4 regions of the Bacillus sp. T3 genome follow, and region 4 is predicted to be linked to each of the others. Evidence: predicted binding sites of a transcription regulator. Region 4 holds the regulator's gene; each other region holds the start of a gene.

Region 1 (4,811 bases), 720 kb from region 4:
GCAGTAGCAAGGGTCATTGCGGCCAAGTTGTTCTTTTTTGACAACTGGTTTTTTCTTAACGGTTTCTCCATCTTCTTTTGGATTAACGGCGTGCCCTTTTGCAACCTCTTCACGTTGAAGATTGTTGCGGATTTCGGCTTTCATGATGTATTTTGCAGCTTCTTCTTCGATTGATTCAACCATTGCTTCGAACATCGCAAATCCTTCAGATTGGTATTCGTTTAAAGGATTGATTTGGCCATAGGCACGAAGATGGATTCCTTGACGAAGCTGATCCATTGCATCGATGTGATCCATCCATTTTGAATCAACAGAACGAAGCAGGATGACTTTTTCAAATTCGCGCATTTGCTCTTCAGATAGCTGTTCTTCTTTTTCAGCGTAGCGCTCTTTTACTTTTTCAAAAATAACATCCTTCATTTCTTCTGGTTCTTTGCCTTCTAGGTCTGCTAAGACAATGTCAACCTCACGAAGCAGGTTGGCATGGACATAGTCAACGATACCTTGCAGGTTCCATTCTTCCTCATCTTCTGTTGGTGGAGTATGAGCATCCACGTTACGAGCAATCGAGGCAATGATCATATTTTGAACGATGTCGCGCAGGTTTTCTGAATCAAGGACATCATTACGCTGCTTGTAAATGATTTCGCGCTGCTGACGCAATACATCGTCGTATTGTAAAAGCTGTTTACGGGCGTCAAAGTTGTTGCCTTCAACACGTTTTTGGGCAGATTCAACTGCTTTGGATACCATTTTGCTTTGGATTGGCTGTGAATCATCCATGCCCATCTTTTGCATCATGGCTTTCATATTATCAGAACCAAAGCGGCGCATCAGTTCGTCTTCCATAGAAAGGTAGAATTGAGTTACCCCTGGGTCTCCTTGACGTCCAGAACGTCCGCGGAGCTGATTATCAATCCGGCGTGACTCGTGTCGTTCAGTACCAACAACCGCAAGACCACCAAGTTCAATAACGCCTTCGCCAAGCTTAATGTCTGTACCACGACCCGCCATGTTGGTCGCAATCGTAACGGCACCTTTTTGGCCGGCTTCCATAATAATTTCAGCTTCTCGGCCATGGTTTTTCGCATTCAGGACGTTGTGGCGTACACCTTTTTTGATTAACAGACTGGAAATAAGCTCAGATGTTTCAATTGCAACCGTACCGACAAGGACTGGCTGCCCTTTTTTATGGCGGTCGGCAATATCTTCAACCACCGCATTGAACTTACCAGTCATAGACGCAAAAATTAAATCGGGACGGTCATCACGGATAATTGGCTGGTTAGTTGGAATCGCAACAACATTCATATTATAAATATTGCGGAATTCCTCTTCCTCCGTTTTTGCTGTACCAGTCATCCCCGCCAGCTTCTCATACATCCGGAAATAGTTCTGGAATGTAATGGTTGCGAGAGTCATGCTTTCATTTTGAATCTCAAGACCTTCTTTTGCCTCGATGGCTTGATGCAGGCCTTCACTGTAACGGCGCCCTTTCATAAGACGGCCGGTGAACTGGTCGACAATGATGATTTCGCCTTCTTGGACAACATAGTCCACATCAAGATGCATGCTGACATTCGCTTTTAGAGCCTGATTTATATGATGATTCAGCGTAACATGTGAGTAGTCGAACAGGTTATCAATTCCAAATGCTTTTTCAGCCTTGGTGATTCCTTCCTCTGTCAGCATGACGCCTTTTGTTTTCTCATCGTACGTATAGTCTGCTTCTTTTTTCAATGTACGGACGAAAGCATTAGCTTGAATATATAATGCCGTTGACTTTTGTGCTGAACCTGGAAATGATAAGCGGTGTCCGAGCTTCATCAATTAGGATGGAGTCAACCTCGTCAATGACGGCATAGTGAAGCGGCCGTTGAACCTTTTGGTTATTATAAAGGACCATGTTATCCCGTAGGTAATCAAAGCCATACTCATTGTTTGTTCCATATGTGATGTCTGCTGCATAGGCTGCTTGCTTTTCTTCCTTTGACATTCCGTTGAGGTTTAAGCCGACAGTTAGTCCAAGGAATTCGTATAGCTGCCCCATTTCAGTTGCGTCACGACTAGCTAAATATTCATTGACGGTTACGACATGAACACCTTTTCCAGTGACCGCATTTAAATATACAGGCATCGTAGCGGTTAACGTTTTCCCTTCACCTGTTTTCATTTCGGAAATATTCCCCTCATGAAGAGCAACACCCCCCATTAATTGAACTGGGTATGGATATAGACCTAAAACGCGACGAGCCGCCTCACGGACAACTGCAAACGCTTCTACTAGAAGATCATCAACAGTTTCACCTTTTTGGTAACGCTCCTGGAACTCTGCTGTTTTTGCGCGAAGCTCGTCGTCAGATAGTTTTTCTGTTTGACTCGCAAGTGCATCAATTTGTTCCGCTTTTTTCGTTAAGCGTTTTAAGTCGCGCTTATTTTGATCAAACACTTTATTTAAAATTCCAAGCATTCATTAACGCTCCTTTATTCGATTGGAAAACCGTTATTGATGGTAGGATTCGCCAAAGCTTAAGTAGAATCCTTTTAAAATAAATCGAGTAATTTCTTACTAATATTATCACTTCCGATATAGGGTGACAACTTTGCTGAGCAATTGCTATGTAAAGATTATATGAAGAAATAAATATATAAGGATAAGAGTCGAATTCTATTCACAATTTAACTCACCAGTAAAATTCAAATAATGGAACCAAACTACTTTTTTACCTTTATCTAGGTTAATATCGTTTTTAAAATGTTAAAAGTATAATTATCTGAATTGAGCATCTTTTCACAAAATATACATTGGTAATTAACCCATATCTTGTAAGATACTATTGTTATAGAGAGATAATTTTACCGTTTCTAGATTTATAGAGAGGTGATGATCATGGCTTTTTGGAAAAGAGAGAAGAAGGGTCCTCCAGAAGAAAATCCTGAAGGTAAGAAAAAACCAGGCTTAATCCGTAGGCTTTGGCGGAAATTTAGAAGTATTGATTGGAAAAATCCAGTGAATCGCTGGAAGTTATTATTTGTTTCATTATTTATTGTCATTTTCGGATTAACCTTTGTTGGTGGAGCAATCGCATTTACCAATAGTCCAAGCTTCTGTAAGGCGTGTCATGAAATGGCGCCGGAACATGTTACCTTTGAAAAAAGTGCTCACAATCAAGTGACATGTGTCCAGTGTCATATTGCACCAGGGAATGTTGAAATGGTCTTACATAAGATTGGTTCTTTAAAAGAGGTATATTATCATATTACCGGTGTGCCAGATCCGATTGTCCAAACCGTGGCTGTATTGGATGAAAACTGCGAACAGTGCCATTCAAAGAACCGCTTAGTAACGGCAACTGGAGATCTTATCGTCAACCATGAAGGACATATCAAAGAAGGAATCCCTTGCGTTGTATGTCACAGTGGGGTGGCGCATGCAAAGGTTGTTGAACGTGGAATTAATGGTTCTGAATCGTATGACGCTTGGACGATGGAAAACTCTGATAAACTAATGGACCAAAAATATATGAGGCCGAATATGGGTTCTTGTATTGATTGCCACGACCAAGTGAATCAGGGTAAAAAACCATGGAAGGATTATTCTTACCGAGTGCCTGAAAATCCTCACGCTGAGGGACACAGTGATAAGACAAAGGGTAATGAAGCAGAGGCTGCGAAACTAAGCGCAGCAGAGGAAGAGCAAAAGAGCAAAGAGGCTACACAGGATATTATTCTTCAAGCTATCGGGAAGCAAAAGACAGATGTAAAACTCTCAATGGAATGTTTCACCTGTCACCAAGAAATTAATACACCACAAAACCATGATATTGCTGAATGGAATCAAAATCATGGTGGCTACGCCTTCCAAGAACTTGATAAATGTATGAATTGTCATCAAGATGAAAAATGGATTAAGCATTTCGGAAAACAAAATATTGATGAATTATTAAATACTAGTTCTGACAAAGAAAAATATACTGCAAATATGATTCAGGTTAAAGATCAATCCCGCCAGAATCATTTCTGTAGTACGTGTCACGCCAACCGTCCTCCAGGACATCTCGATAGTGACACTTGGTTAACCGCCCACGCACCAAAGGCACAAACAAACGAAGAAAAGGCAAACTGCTATGTTTGTCATGATCGAGAAAAGCCGGATGAAAATGCGACAGGAATTAAAGCGCCAACTGACGTTTACTGTCAATTCTGTCACCGTACTGGGTTTAAGGGTGAAAAACTTTAAAATATAATTCATAATATCCAAACTGCTTTAACTAAGGGGCACAACTAGAGATTCAGAGTTGTGCCCCTTTTTGTCATCTCAAAATCTCCTGAACGAACAAGGAGTTTGAGAAGGGGGGCTTTTGGAAATGAAAAAATTAAAATTTCCATTAAGCGTAATTATTGTTTTAGTGTTGATGCTGATAATTGTTGCCAAAGTGATGTCGCCTACCATCCTAGAAACCGTTAATCGAACTGAGACCACCTCACAAGTCAATGGACAGGATTTTTCAGACCGCGTTCACATTGAATTTCAAAACAACACCAACTCGTGTAGAAGCTGCCATGAACCTCTTACAACGGTTTCTAGCAACTATTTCTACCATAATGGGGTATATTCAACCTGTACGGCCTGTCATGACGGTTCCTTAGGAATCTATAATGTGTTTACTGGAAATGATTCTTCTGGTAGTTTCGGTGGCTCTTATTCTGGGAATATGTCGATTCACAATGTAAACTCAGCTCTTAAAAATGAAGCGGCTCCAGGCGGAAACCGCAAAAGTGAAGAAGATAACTGGACCGCTAATTTTTCA
Region 2 (4,811 bases), 1.9 Mb from region 4:
ACTGAGTATGTGCCATCCTTTTGAATGTTCGCATGCATCCGTTCGTTTACCAAACGGGATTCTTTTTCATCTTTATATTTCGTTGGATTGACCATTCCCAAGTAGTAGTTTAGAGCTGGTCGGCATTTGGAACAGCCTTCTTCTGTGCTCCAGCCAAGGACGTTCATGACTTCTCTTATATGAGTCAATCCTTTTGCTCTTATTTCTTCCACCACTTCATCCCTTGATAATGTTGTACAATCGCAGATTGCTTCTTTTTGAGAATTTGCATCAAATTCCGCTCCTAACGTATGCTGTAACAATTCCGCTACAAGCGGTTTACATCCACCACAAGAACGGGAAGCACTTGTACAGGCTTTTATTTCATCGACTGAGCAGCAACCTTGTTGTTGGATTGCCTGGACAACGGTTCCCTTTGACACTCCGTTACAGCCGCAAATGATTTCATCATCTGTCATGCCGGCAACTAAACTGATGCTTGACGCTTCACCAATCGGCTTCAAAATGGATACTTTCTCTGTATCCGATATATCTGCTTGCTTTTGGATCAAGGAGTACAAGCGGTTGCTATCACTACTGTCACCGAATAGTACAGCTCCGACAATTTGATTCTCTCGCAATACTACTTTTTTATAAATTCCATCTTGTTCATCGAACACCTTGATTGCCTTTTTGTTTTCACCTTCTGTGAAGTCACCGGCAGAGAATACTTCTACACCTGAATACTTTCAGTTGAGTGGATAAAACTGATCCCTGGTACGGCTTTGTTTCTACACCACAGATTGCCTTCGCTAATACTTTTCCTTGTTCGTACAGAGGGGCAACTAATCCGTAGGCGATTCCATTATGTTCAGCACATTCTCCAACTGCGTATATATTTGGGACATCTGTTTGCAAATAGTCGTTGACAACAATTCCGCGATTAACAGAAAGACTACTACCTTTTGCTAAGTCGATATTTGGTTTGATTCCAACCGCCATGACCACTAAGTCGACTTCCAATTCGGTACCGTCGCTAAACCTTAATCCTTCGACGCGATCTTCACCAAAGATTTCCTGAGTTTGTTTTTTTAATAAAAATTTCATCCCTTGATTCTCTAATTCTGTTTGCAATAGCTTACCTGCTGTCGGATCCAATTGTCGTTCCATTAAGTTGGGAGAAAGGTGGATGACTGAAACATCCATTCCCAGATTTAAAAGGCCTCTTGCCGCTTCTAATCCAAGCAGTCCGCCTCCGATAACGGCGGCCTTTTTATATTTTCTTGAAGCAGCAAGCATTTCGTCCGTATCTTTAATATCACGGAAGGCTGTTACTCCTTTTTTATCCGCTCCCGGAATCGGAAGGATAAACGGATTAGATCCTGTTGCCAAAATTAGTTCATCATACGGCTCTATTCTGCCTGAATCGGTCACGACCAATTTTTTATCGGAATCAATCTTTATTACTGTTTCCCCTGTATACAATTGAATATTGTTTTCTTTGTACCAATTCCAATCATTTAGTGTGATATCCACGACTTTTGTGTCGCCTTGCAACACCTTGGATAATAAAATTCTATTATAATTCGGATGTGGCTCGCTTCCGAAAATCGTAATCTCGAATTTTTCCTTAGAAATATTCAATATTTCTTCAATGGCTCTAACACCAGCCATTCCATTCCCTACGAGTATCAACTTCTTTTTTTCCATTCGGCGATTCCTCCTATTGGCACGTTGTTTAAGTAAAGTAAACTCACTAAACTATAACATGGTTTGTTGAATACGTGACTTGTTATGTAAGAATACCTCACAAACTTTTCTCAGAATGTAATATCCTCAAAAATGATTTCTTTCGCTACACCTATTTTTGAGATGTTTTTTAATTGGTTTTTAAGGTTCGAGAAATGAGTAAGCAAGTGGTAAGTAGGGGGAGAAGATTTAAGAAAACGGCCTTTCATCTTCGTTGAATTACAAGTGAAGTGAAAGACCATTTCTTTATTTGGATCCAAAATAGATTAAATTTTTACAGTTGCTTCCTTTGACGACCAAGCTTTCCGCCAAGAAATTTGGGCAATCATCAAGACGAAAAGTGCTGCCAAACCAATTCCTGCATAAACCATAAACCCTGTAGCGTAGCTTCCGGTCACTTGTTTAAGTGTTCCAAGTATATTTGGTACGAAAAATCCACCGACACCACCGGCCGCTCCTACAATTCCGGTAATCATTCCAATTTCATTTTGGAATCTCTGTGGTACTAATTGGAAAACTGCTCCATTTCCCATCCCAAGGCACATCATTCCGATGAATAATAAGGCTGTTACCATCGTTATAGATGGAAGTTGGCTTACACCAAACATACTGAGTGCAACACCAATAAACAAAAAGGTGAGTAGTCGAACGCCGCCGATTTTATCGGCGATGAATCCGCCTACAGGACGGAAAAAGCTTCCTGCTGCCACGCACAGAGTTACGAAATCTCCTGCTCTTACTTTTGATAAATCATATTGATCAACAAAAAAGATACTTAAAAAGCTGGCTAAACCAACAAAACCACCGAAAGTGACACCATAAAGTAAACAGAAGTACCATGTATCTTTTAGTTTAAAGACCTTAAAATATTCGATGATCGGTTTTGCTGCAGGCTGTGAAGGGGCATCTTTCGCAATAAGTACATAAATAGTAAAAACAATTAAAAGTGGAATAAGAGCTAATCCCATCACGCCATGCCAGCTGACATGCTCTGCAAGACGCGGTCCAAATAAAGTTGCAAATAATGTTCCACTATTACCTGCACCTGCAATTCCCATTGCTAATCCTTGTAAATGCGGTGGATACCAGCGGCTCGCCATCGGCAATGCTGCAGCAAAACTTGCACCTGCTACACCAAGTAAAATTGCAATGAAGTAAAGCTCTGTAAGTGTCTGTCCGAATAACCATCCCCATGCAAGTGGAAGCATCGTGACAATCATCCCGCCAATGGCTGTTTTTCGAGGCCCGATTCGGTCAGTTAAGACGCCGAGGATAAGACGGAAGAATGAGCCGCCAAGAATAGGAACGGCAACAATCAAGCCTTTTTCTGCGGGTGACAGGCCGAAATCTTTGGTAATATAGACACCTAGAGCTCCTAATAAAACCCAAATCATAAAGCTGACATCAAAGTATAAAAACGAGGCGAATAGAGACGGTGCATGACCGCTTTTTTTAAGATCGGATATTTTCATCATTTTCTCTCCTTTTTAACAAATAATTTTTTGCTTGTTAGGAATTGCGCAAGTGTAAAGATTTGTTTCTGTGCTTGGTTAAAGGATAGTCTGTTGTTGTGAGTTTTGTCACAAATGGTGTAAGAAAATCTGACGTAAATAATTTTATTAGGTGAAGTTTATGGGATAATAATTCGTATCCACGGTATAGCAATCATTACTCACTATCAACGAGCGGAAGGGATGAGATATATTGACTGAGTTGTTATTAAATTACTTTCGGAAAAAACAGCAGGAAGTTCAGTCGGAAAAAGCGTATGATACGCAATGTCCATATTGTAGTATGCAATGTAAGATGGAATTGGTTGAACAATCGATTGTCTCAAGGAATAAATACAAGATAATTGGGAAGGACAATCCAACTTCCGAGGGGCGTTTATGTATTAAGGGGTTGAACGCACATCAGCATGCTTTGCATGGTGAAAGAATCAAGTATCCGTTATTGAAGGTGAATGGTGAATTTGTTCGTATTTCCTGGGAAGAAGCATTGAATCATATAAAAGAGAATTTCAGCAATATTCAATCTAAGGATGGTATGAATGCATTGGCAGTTTACGGAAGTGCCTCGATTACGAACGAAGAGGCGTATTTACTAGGCAAATTTGCACGCGTGGCTTTAAAAACAAAAAACATAGATTATAACGGGCGTTTATGTATGTCTGCAGCTGCCTCAGCAGCAATCCAAACATTCGGGATGGACCTGGGAATGACGAACTCCTTAACAGAAATTCCACTTACACGGTGTATTATTTTAGCTGGGACGAACATTGCTGAATGCCAGCCTACCATTATGCCATATTTTAAGAAAGCGAAGAAAAATGGGGCGTATATTATCGCCATTGACCCCTGGGAAACGGCTACGACGAAAATCGCGGATTTACACTTAAAAGTAAAACCTGGAACGGATGCGGCTTTAGCAAATGGACTGTTAAAAGTCATGATTGAAGAAAACTTAATCGATGAAGCTTTTATTGAAGAAAGAGCGAATGGCTTTGAGGAAGTGAAGGAGCATGTGGATACATTGAACTTAGAAGAAATCGCTCGAGTAACCAGTATTCCAGTCGAGCAGATTCGCAAAGCGGCCACGGTGTTCGGCCGTGAGGAAACCGGGTATGATTTTTACAGCCAGGGGAGTGGAACAACAAACTGATGGATCAGCAGCTGTGCGGAATTTTCTGAATATTCTTATTGCTACAGGTAAAATCGGGAAACCTTACTCAGGTTATGGAGCAATCACTGGTCAGGGGAATGGCCAGGGAGCTCGCGAGCACGGCCAAAAGGCAGATCAGCTTCCAGGCTATCGCTCGATTGAAAACAAAGAACATCGGGAGTATATTGCCGGTTGTGGGGAATCAGCGAAGACGAGCTGCCGGGAAAAGGAGTATCAGCATACGAAATTATGGAGAAAGTTCATGAAGGCGAGATTACTGGGATGCTGTTAATGTGTTCTAATCCCGTCGTTTCAAATCCGAATGCGAATTTCGTCAAGGAGGCATTGAAAAAATTGAAGTTTTTTGTTGCAGTTGATTTATTTGTTTCTGAAACTGCAAAACTAGCAAATCTTATTTTACC
Region 3 (4,811 bases), 1.0 Mb from region 4:
AGGGAGAAAAATGCTGATTGTAGGCAGAGAAATTGGACAATCCGTCATTATTGGAAATTCAATCAAAATCACCGTTCTACAAGCAGGGCTCCAGCCTCGAGTAGCGATTAAAGCGCCAAAGAATTTGCGAATCACCAAGGTGAAGCAACACCCAAGTAATAAATGTGTTGGCAAACAGGTGAGAAAAATTATTTACACTATTCTAATCGAGGATAAGATCAAAGTTACAATCATGCAAACTGTATCTGGATTAATAAGATTCGCAATCGAAGCACCGAAAGAAATAGGCATATTTCGGGAAGAGCTGTGTCAAACAAACTACCTTTCAGAGAGTGAAGAGGTAATGATTATTTAGTTTAGTTTTTTCATTTTTGTTAATAGACCCATAGGGTTTGTTATAAAAGGGAACACTCCCTACATAATAAAAAGAAATTAGGAGGATTTTATAATGCGTATTAACCACAATATTGCAGCACTAAACACACACCGTCAGTTAGCAAGTGCATCAAATGCACAATCAAAATCAATGGAGAAATTAGCTTCAGGACTTCGTATCAATAGAGCAGGGGATGATGCGGCGGGTCTAGCAATTTCTGAAAAAATGCGTGGGCAAATCCGTGGTTTAGATATGGCATCAAAGAACGCACAAGATGGCATATCTGTAATTCAAACAGCTGAAGGAGCATTGAATGAGGTACATTCAATTCTGCAAAGACAAAGAGAACTAGCTGTACAATCAGCCTCTGATACTAACGTTGCGGCAGATAGAACTGCTTTAGGTGATGAATTCTCTCAGTTAACAGCTGAAGTAAAAAGAATTACAGACCAAACTGAGTTCAACGGCATGAGATTGTTGGATAAATCAGCTAATGGTGCTACGGGTGTTCTAAAAATCCAAGTAGGTGCTAACGCAACACAAAGTATGGACTTAAAATTAGACACTGCTGGAGTTGATTTAACTGCTGTTAATACTGCTCTTGGATTAGCAAAGGTAGATACTCAAGCTAATGCTGATCTTGCATTAACATCACTTGATACTCAAATTGCATCAGTTTCTTCAGGCAGAAGCTACCTTGGTGCTACACAAAATCGCCTTGAACATACTATCAGTAATTTAGACAATGCTTCAGAAAATCTAACTGGAGCAGAATCTCGTATCCGTGACGTAGATATGGCGAAAGAAATGATGAACCAAACTAAGAATTCTATTCTTTCTCAAGCTGCACAAGCAATGTTGGCTCAAGCAAACCAACAACCACAAGGCGTACTTCAATTACTTCGTTAATAAGGTTATAAAAAGGAATGGAATTTCCATTCCTTTTTCATTTCCATTAAGATAGTTTACTCTTTTCAGAGAGAAAGCGAATAGTTTGCTCTTTGAGAAGAATACACTTTTTAATGAGGAGTAAGGTAAATATGACAAATACTCTATTTGACACTCTAATTCCAACATATCTAAAAAAATTTACCTGTAGTGGGTCAGCATGTGAAGATACTTGCTGCTCGGGATGGAGAATAGACATTGATGAGGGAACACTAAGAAAATATAAAAAAATTAAAAATCCGGAGATGAAGGAAAGACTGAGGAAGGATAGCAGCCAAATTAATTTTACTTAACAAAAATGGGATTGAGTTTGAACGAGGTAAAGAAAAACTATCCATTAGACAGTTTACAAATATAATCAATGCCAATAAAGATGAGATAGCCCATTGGAAAGATTGCATGGATTAATATAGATACATGATGATTCTGATTTTACAAAATAGAAATTATACTTTAGATGAACGTTTATTAATTTTAGCGATGCTCTTAAATGAATTAGAAGACTGTAAGAATAACCATAAACTTAATGATATCCCTCATATTTTGGGGCAATATCTAAAAGATATAGACATACAAGTTATCTTACAATCAATACTATATTCCGTTTATGACACAACATGAATATATATTAGAAAATTACTTAGTCAATTATGTCTTTAAAAATTGTATGCCTGTTGATTGTACCTCTCCATTTGAGAGCATTTCTAAAATGGTTTTACATTATGCTTTAATTAAGTTGCATTTGGTAGGTATGGCAGGTCATCATAAAGGGTTAACTACAGACTTAGTCATTAAATTAATCCAATCTCTTTCAAAAACATTCGAGCACAATGGAACATATTTTGAAAAAACTATGAAATTATTAAAAGATAATGATTTGATGAATCTAACATATGTTTCAATATTAATTCGTAATTAAATTGTACACATCTTCAATAATTAAGATCTTTTAAAGGGACTCTAGCTATCTAGGGTCTTTTGTTATATATATGGGTAGTCGTACATACATTTGATGTTAACCATATAGACAAAACGAAACTTGTGAATTTTCTTTCAATTACTCTGTGTCACAAAACGTTCAATATTATAAGCTTCAAACGATTTGGAGATAATGTATATTACTACTATGTTCGTGTTGTTTTTAACATTCAGGAGGAAGCTTCAATGAAAAAATTATTTATAGTAGCAGTATGTATTGGACTCATCATCACTCCATTATTTACAGACGCTCATGTGAAATGGTTCACAGAAATGACACCCAAAAAAGAATCGGTTGAACACATCCTGTCCCCATTATTTATGTCAATCGCTATGTTGGCGGCTGTTATCTTGGCGATTCTTCCGCTCTTCATTCCGAAGCTTGAAAAATTTGAGCTAGTTAAAAAATGGGATCAGAAGCTTTCAAGCTTGAGAATATATTCTAGATGGATTTTAAAGTACGGGACAGCGGTAGCTTTAATTCTTCAAGTGATCAATGGCAGTCTATTTGCTCCCGAATTGGAAATTAACCATGTATTAGCCATTATCTTTACCTGGGTGGCGATAGGGTTATTGCTCGTTCCTCATCATCTATCGACTAAGCTCGGATCTGTTGTGCTGCTAGGGTTATTTATTTATATCACGATCCAGCACGGCGTTTTTTACATGCTCGACTATGGTTTTTATCTAGCGATTATTGGCGTACTGCTAGTTGGCAAAACGAAGTATGAGAACATTGGCTTTCCGTTTCTCTATCTTGGTACAGGCTTGTCGCTCTGTTGGGTAGCTGTTGAAAAATGGGTGTATCCAAGCATGTCGCTTGATATTGTTGCCAATCATCATGTTCCGACCTTTGGCTTTGAACCAGCTGTTTTTATCGTGTTGGCAGCGTTCATTGAATTTGTCGTTGGCTATCTGCTGGTTGTGGGTATTTTAAACAGGGTACTAGCCTTTGTCGTTACTGTCATCTTTGTGATGACGACGATGTTGTTCGGGATGAAGGAAATCATTGGTCATTTCATGGTGCATATCATCTTAATAATCTTTATTATTGAGGGTGTTTCATTCTATCATCCACCAATAAAAATGCACAAAACATTAATTGACCAATTCATTTTTGTTTTCTTGAATTTTATTTTTGTCTTAGCAACATTTGTGTTGATTTATTATCGATTTGCCTAACAAAGTATCCCCACTTAAACTTCACTCTTTTCTAGAAAGTCAAAGTGGGGTTTTTTAACGATTGATCTACATAATACATCCTCATTTCTTGAAATTTTCAGTTTTCTCCCATAAACTTTTCTTGAAAATATCCGATACATCTTATAGAGAAATGCCCATAGGAGGAGATGAACCATGTCAGATAGGATGTCCATCACAAATAATATCGCGCCGGGTTTAACTTCGTATTTTACGACAGATTATCAAGCTAAAACCGTTGAAATGGTTGAAGCAGTTCAAAGGACTAAAGAAACAACACCAGAAAAAAATGGGGAGCAATCTCAGCAACAACAACATTCTCGCGAACAAACTGAGAAGGTTATTAACGGTTTAAACGAGTTTTTAAAAGCGTCTAATTCACACTTGAAATTTGAGTTTCATGAAAAACTAAAAGAATATTATGTAACGGTAGTTGATGACAAAACAAATGAAGTGATCAAAGAGATTCCTTCCAAGAAGCTAATGGATATGTATGCAGCAATGGCTGACTATATTGGCCTTATAGTCGACCAAAAGATTTAGTAACCCATCAAAACGGTTTGCTTCGTATTTAAAATACAAAAATGATATAACAACAAGCCCATTCTCAATATACTCAAATAAAGAAGAAAAACCATACAGTCTCCACGGCTGTATGGTTTTTTTGACCAAAAAGTGACAAATTGTTATAAATGTCATTTGGAAAATTTTAAAAATATAGTAACTTAAATGGGAGAACGGAAATCAATATAGTACAATAGAACTATAAAATGATAGTGTGGAGGTGGAGAAATGAATAATCCAATTGCAATTAACCAACGACACAAATCTATAGTTAAGGTTATTTGGGTTGTTTTCATCATGTTGTTCATACCTCTTAATGTCTATTGGAAAGACGTTTCTATAGTAAAAGAAATCAGCATTGTTGTTCTACCTCTCCTACTATTTTTAACGTATTTATCTGTGAAAAAGAGACGAAATAATCTATCAATATATTTACTAGCAATCATGTCGTTTTATGTATTAAGTTTATTAAATCATCAATCTAGCGGGTATGCCTACCTTTTTATCCTTAGTCTGCCACCACTATTGAACAGTAAAGGACTCGAAGTCGAAGCAAATTTACAAAACCAGTTCAGATTATTAAATGGAGTATCCGAAGCGATTAATACCTTATTCACAAAAACTAACCAAAAAGAAGCAATCAATGAGGCGTTAGCACTGATCGGATATGCTACTAAAGTTGATTGTATTCATCTTTTTGAGAATACTTTTTCTGAGAGTCGAAACGAATACCTTCTAGTAGAGC
Region 4 (4,811 bases):
GTAAACATTAAGGACTTCATTTCCACTTTGTTTTTCAATATCAAAGGAAAACGTTGCAGATTTTTCGTTGCCTAGTGGTCTTGACATGACTTGCATCCGATCTAATTGTTTGCGACGACTTTGAGCTCGCTTAGTGGTAGATGCACGTGCTAGATTTCGGGCAACAAAATCCTCTAATTTAGCAATTTCATCTTGTTGCTTTTCATACATTTTCATTTCACGCTCGTAATTTGCAGCTTTTTGGTCCAAATAAGAGCTATAATTGCCGACGAATTTTGAAATTTGCTGTCGGGACATTTCGTATACTTGATTAACGACCTTATCTAAAAAATAACGGTCATGGGATACAATCAAAATGGCGCCTTCGTAATTTTGCAAATATTGCTCAAGCCACGATAATGTATCGATATCAAGATGGTTGGTCGGTTCGTCCAAAATAAGAATATCAGGTTTTGTTAATAGCAATTTGCCGAGAGCAAGGCGAGTTTTTTGACCGCCACTTAAACTAGAGATTTTGGTTGAATAGTCAAACGTGTGAAAATTCAAGCCGTGAAGCACAGAACGAATATCGGCTTCGTATTGATAGCCACCCATATCTTTAAATTGAACCTGTAGGGTGTCATATTCTTTCAAAACTCTTTCGTAGACGGATGAAACATTAAATACTTCTGGATCCGCCATCTGTAATTCATACTGCCGCAGTTTTTTCTCTAAACTTTGTAATGTTGCAAATACCGTCAGCATCTCTTCCCAAATCGACAGCTCCGATTCGAGGCCTGTATTTTGTGCCAAATAGCCAATGGTAACGTCCTTGGGCTTCATAATGTCACCAGAGTCATGGGACATATGGCCAGCAATGATTTTAAGCAAGGTCGATTTTCCTGCACCGTTTCTACCAACTAAAGCGATTCGATCGCGTGATTGTACTTCTAGTTTAATATTCGATAAAATAAGGTCTGCACCGTAGTATTTATTCAATTGATTAACTTGTAATAATATCATTTTATATTCACCTCTATTACGATAGAGTTAGTGTATCGTATTATAAGGATATCATCAATAACTCGAAGCTTGTGAAGAAAGATACAAGTTCATTCACACATGTTGGAAAAAATAGTGTATGATTCTTTTAGTGAGGTGTTAAATGAATGGGAGAATTTACTCATTTTAATGAAGAAGGCCGTGCGAAAATGGTCGATGTGAGCAGCAAACCAGAAACAATAAGGACCGCAGAGGCTTGCTCAAGTATAACAGTTAGCAATGATATATATGAAAAAATCACAAATAATGAAATGAAAAAAGGTGATGTTCTAGCTGTTGCTCAGGTTGCGGCAGTAATGGCATGCAAAAAAACGTGGGAAATCATTCCGATGTGCCATCCAATCCCATTAAATGGAGTGGATGTTTCCTTTGGCTGGGAAGAAGAAAAGGAAGACAATGAATATACATTGCATATTTCCGCAAAGGTTAAAACGAAAGGGAATACAGGTGTTGAAATGGAAGCGTTAACAGCTGCATCGGTTTGTGCGTTAACGGTTTATGATATGTGTAAGGCAATTGATAAAGGCATGGTTATTGGAAAAACGTATTTAGTTGAGAAAACTGGCGGCAAAAATGGAGATTTTATTAGAGAAGAGCGATTGAAATAAGCTTAATGAGAGAGGAGTGATGAAATGTCGAACGATCATACAACAAAAATTCCACAAGCGACTGCAAAACGGTTACCACTTTATTATCGCTTTTTGAAAAATTTGCATACATCTGGTAAACAACGGGTTTCATCTGCAGAGCTAAGTGAAGCGGTAAAAGTAGATTCTGCGACAATTCGTCGAGATTTTTCATATTTTGGTGCATTAGGGAAGAAGGGCTATGGCTATAATGTAAACTATTTGCTATCCTTTTTCCGGAAAACGTTAGATCAGGATGAACTGACAAAGGTAGCGCTCATTGGAGTTGGGAATTTAGGTACGGCGTTTTTAAATTATAATTTTTTAAAAAATAATAATACAAAGATTGAAATTGCCTTTGATGTGGACGAGGGAAAAGTGGGAACAAAGATAGGGAATGTTCCTGTTTACCATATGGATGAGTTAGAGAAGATTATTGAGCAAGAAGAGATTCATGTGGCGATTTTAACCATCCCAGCGCCAGTGGCGCAACCAATTACGGACAGACTGACTAGTGTGAGGATTAAAGGAATATTAAACTTTACACCAGCTCGACTTAATGTCCCGTCTACTATTCGGGTTCATCATATTGATTTAGCGGTTGAGCTGCAATCACTTGTATATTTCTTAAAGCATTATCCAAAAATTGAAGATATTGAAGTAGATGAAGAATAATGAAAAATGAGCCACTTAATTATGGCTCATTTTTTTTGATTATTTTCCTAAGTTTAAAGTGAAGGGCAATCAACCTTAAGCCTGAACCAAAATCAAAGGTTGCTAGGAGAACAAGGATGAAGCTAAAAATATCCCATCCGAATTGATTTACGTTATCGATAGCAAAGTACGTAAATATACAAGCAAGGATGATGTGGAAAAAAGCGGAAAACAAAGGTGAGAGTCTCATAATAATCCTCCGATAAAGCTTTGAATTTTTTCTGATTGTTCGATGATTCGATCGATATCTTCTTTAAAGACGGTTTGTATAACAACGACAAGTGAATTCATCGCAACATGGGCAAAAATCGGAACTATAATCCGTTTCGTCTTGACATAGAGATAGGCAAAGGTAAAGCCCATGGCAGAATAAAGCAATGTATGTTCAAGTTCCATATGTGCTAAAGAAAAAATAATCGAACTGATCAAGGCCGATAGAAAGAAGTTCATCCGTTGATAGAGTGCGCCAAAGATGATTTTTCGAAACACGATTTCTTCTAAAATTGGTCCGACAATCGAGCTAACAAAAATGACAATAGGGAAGCTTTCGATAATATTAATAATTTGTTGGGTATTATCAGAGCCTGTCTTAATCCCCATCATCGCTTCAATTTGGGCTGCAATTCCTTGTGCGAATAATGCTAAAAAAACACCTGTAATCGCCCAAATTACCGAGCTGAATGGATTTGCTTTTTCACGATAAGCTGTGGTTGTTGACTCTTTACGGAGAATCCACAGAATAATGACTAGAGTAATGGTGAAGCTGGCAACGAGCCAGATTGGAACGGACAAGGTTCTCATTTCGTCCACCGATTGACCAAATCTGGTTCCAATGAAAGTGGTTAACGGAATTCCAATAAAACTCGATAACTGCATGGTGAGATAGGCAATTAAGATAAACCAATATTCCTTTTTCAAAATAAATGGACTCCTTTTTAAAAAGCTAGGCTAAATCCCATTGTACAAATAATAAGCGAACGTTACAAATGAATAAGCTAATTTGCTAATTTGTCTTAGGTAATTTCAATAATATGGAATTATCTTTGAGTAAATAGGATATAAAAGGAAATGTGCAGCATACTTATTAAGGTTGAGTATGGTTTGTAAAGAAAGTGAAAATTTTTAATCATGACTCTTGCAAAAAATAGAGCAATTATTTATTATAATAATTGTGTTAGCACTCGGATGAGAGGAGTGCTAATAATCGATAATTTACATATTATTTGAGGAGGTTGTTTTACTTGTTAAAGCCAATTGGTGATCGTATTGTTATTGAGCTTGTTGAATCAGAAGAAAAAACTGCAAGCGGGATCGTACTACCGGACACTGCTAAAGAAAAGCCGCAAGAAGGAAAAGTAATTGCTGTCGGTACAGGTCGTGTACTTGATAGTGGCGAGCGAGTAGCAGTAGAAGTTGCTGTAGGCGATCGCATTATCTTCTCAAAATACTCTGGTACTGAAGTGAAATTCCAAGGTGCAGAATATTTAATTTTACGTGAAAGCGATATTTTAGCTGTAGTAGGCGAATAATCCAACACAAAACTCGATCCGAAGATCAAGTCAAATAGAACGAATATGAAATTTTAGAGGAGGTTATTTTACATGGCAAAAGAAATTAAATTCAGTGAAGATGCTCGTCGCGCGATGCTTCGCGGGGTGGATACACTTGCAGATGCTGTAAAAGTAACGCTTGGACCTAAAGGACGGAACGTCGTTCTTGAGAAGAAATTTGGTTCACCACTTATTACGAACGATGGTGTAACAATCGCAAAAGAAATCGAATTAGAAGATGCATTTGAAAACATGGGTGCTAAGCTTGTTGCTGAAGTTGCAAGCAAAACAAACGATGTTGCTGGTGACGGTACGACAACTGCAACCGTTCTTGCGCAAGCAATGATTCGTGAAGGTCTTAAAAACGTAACAGCTGGTGCAAACCCAATGGGTATCCGTAAAGGAATGGAAAAGGCCGTTGCAACTGCTATTACAGAGCTTAAAGCAATCTCTAAGCCAATTGAAGGCAAAGAATCGATTGCACAAGTAGCAGCGATTTCATCTGCTGATGAAGAAGTAGGGAAATTAATCGCAGAAGCAATGGAACGCGTTGGTAACGACGGTGTTATCACAATCGAAGAATCTAAAGGCTTCACAACTGAATTAGACGTAGTAGAAGGTATGCAATTCGACCGTGGCTACGCTTCAGCTTACATGGTAACAAACACAGAAAAAATGGAAGCTGTTTTAGAAAATCCATATATCTTAATCACAGACAAAAAGATCTCTAGCATTCAAGAAATCTTACCAGTACTTGAGCAAGTGGTACAACAAGGTAAGCCATTATTGCTAATTGCTGAAGATGTTGAAGGGGAAGCCCTATCAACATTAGTATTGAATAAACTTCGCGGTACATTCAATGCTGTAGCTGTTAAAGCTC

What was found. Region 4 encodes Rex, which represses fermentation and respiration genes when NADH is low (regulators of the CRP and FNR family bind a similar motif). Its sites were predicted from a motif close to TTGTGAAATATTTCACAA; they were not measured.
Region 1: the regulator Rex is predicted to act here: its motif matches at 2,780-2,797, upstream of RGF10_RS03375 (cytochrome c3 family protein).
Region 2: the regulator Rex is predicted to act here: its motif matches at 3,297-3,314, upstream of RGF10_RS09585 (nitrate/nitrite transporter).
Region 3: the regulator Rex is predicted to act here: its motif matches at 2,364-2,381, upstream of RGF10_RS05030 (DoxX family membrane protein).

What each region holds. Positions count from the first base shown of each region.
Region 1 covers NZ_CP137761.1:666,910-671,720, forward strand. The annotation lists partial or broken gene secA (preprotein translocase subunit SecA) at 1-2,470, opposite strand, end outside; gene RGF10_RS03375 (cytochrome c3 family protein) at 2,891-4,240, shown strand; gene RGF10_RS03380 (cytochrome c3 family protein) at 4,368-4,811, shown strand, end outside.
Region 2 covers NZ_CP137761.1:1,843,858-1,848,668, forward strand. The annotation lists partial or broken gene nirB (nitrite reductase large subunit NirB) at 1-1,689, opposite strand, end outside; gene RGF10_RS09585 (nitrate/nitrite transporter) at 1,995-3,200, opposite strand; partial or broken gene nasC (assimilatory nitrate reductase catalytic subunit NasC) at 3,433-4,811, shown strand, end outside.
Region 3 covers NZ_CP137761.1:983,333-988,143, forward strand. The annotation lists gene RGF10_RS05020 (carbon storage regulator) at 11-355, shown strand; gene RGF10_RS05025 (flagellin N-terminal helical domain-containing protein) at 449-1,285, shown strand; gene RGF10_RS05030 (DoxX family membrane protein) at 2,489-3,484, shown strand; gene flaG (flagellar protein FlaG) at 3,659-4,045, shown strand; partial or broken gene RGF10_RS05040 (diguanylate cyclase domain-containing protein) at 4,511-4,811, shown strand, end outside.
Region 4 covers NZ_CP137761.1:4,547,719-4,552,529, reverse strand. The annotation lists gene RGF10_RS23300 (ABC-F family ATP-binding cassette domain-containing protein) at 1-1,002, opposite strand, end outside; gene moaC (cyclic pyranopterin monophosphate synthase MoaC) at 1,149-1,649, shown strand; gene RGF10_RS23290 (redox-sensing transcriptional repressor Rex) at 1,674-2,342, shown strand; gene RGF10_RS23285 (YdiK family protein) at 2,362-2,571, opposite strand; gene RGF10_RS23280 (CPBP family intramembrane glutamic endopeptidase) at 2,568-3,299, opposite strand; gene groES (co-chaperone GroES) at 3,623-3,910, shown strand; gene groL (chaperonin GroEL) at 3,983-4,811, shown strand, end outside.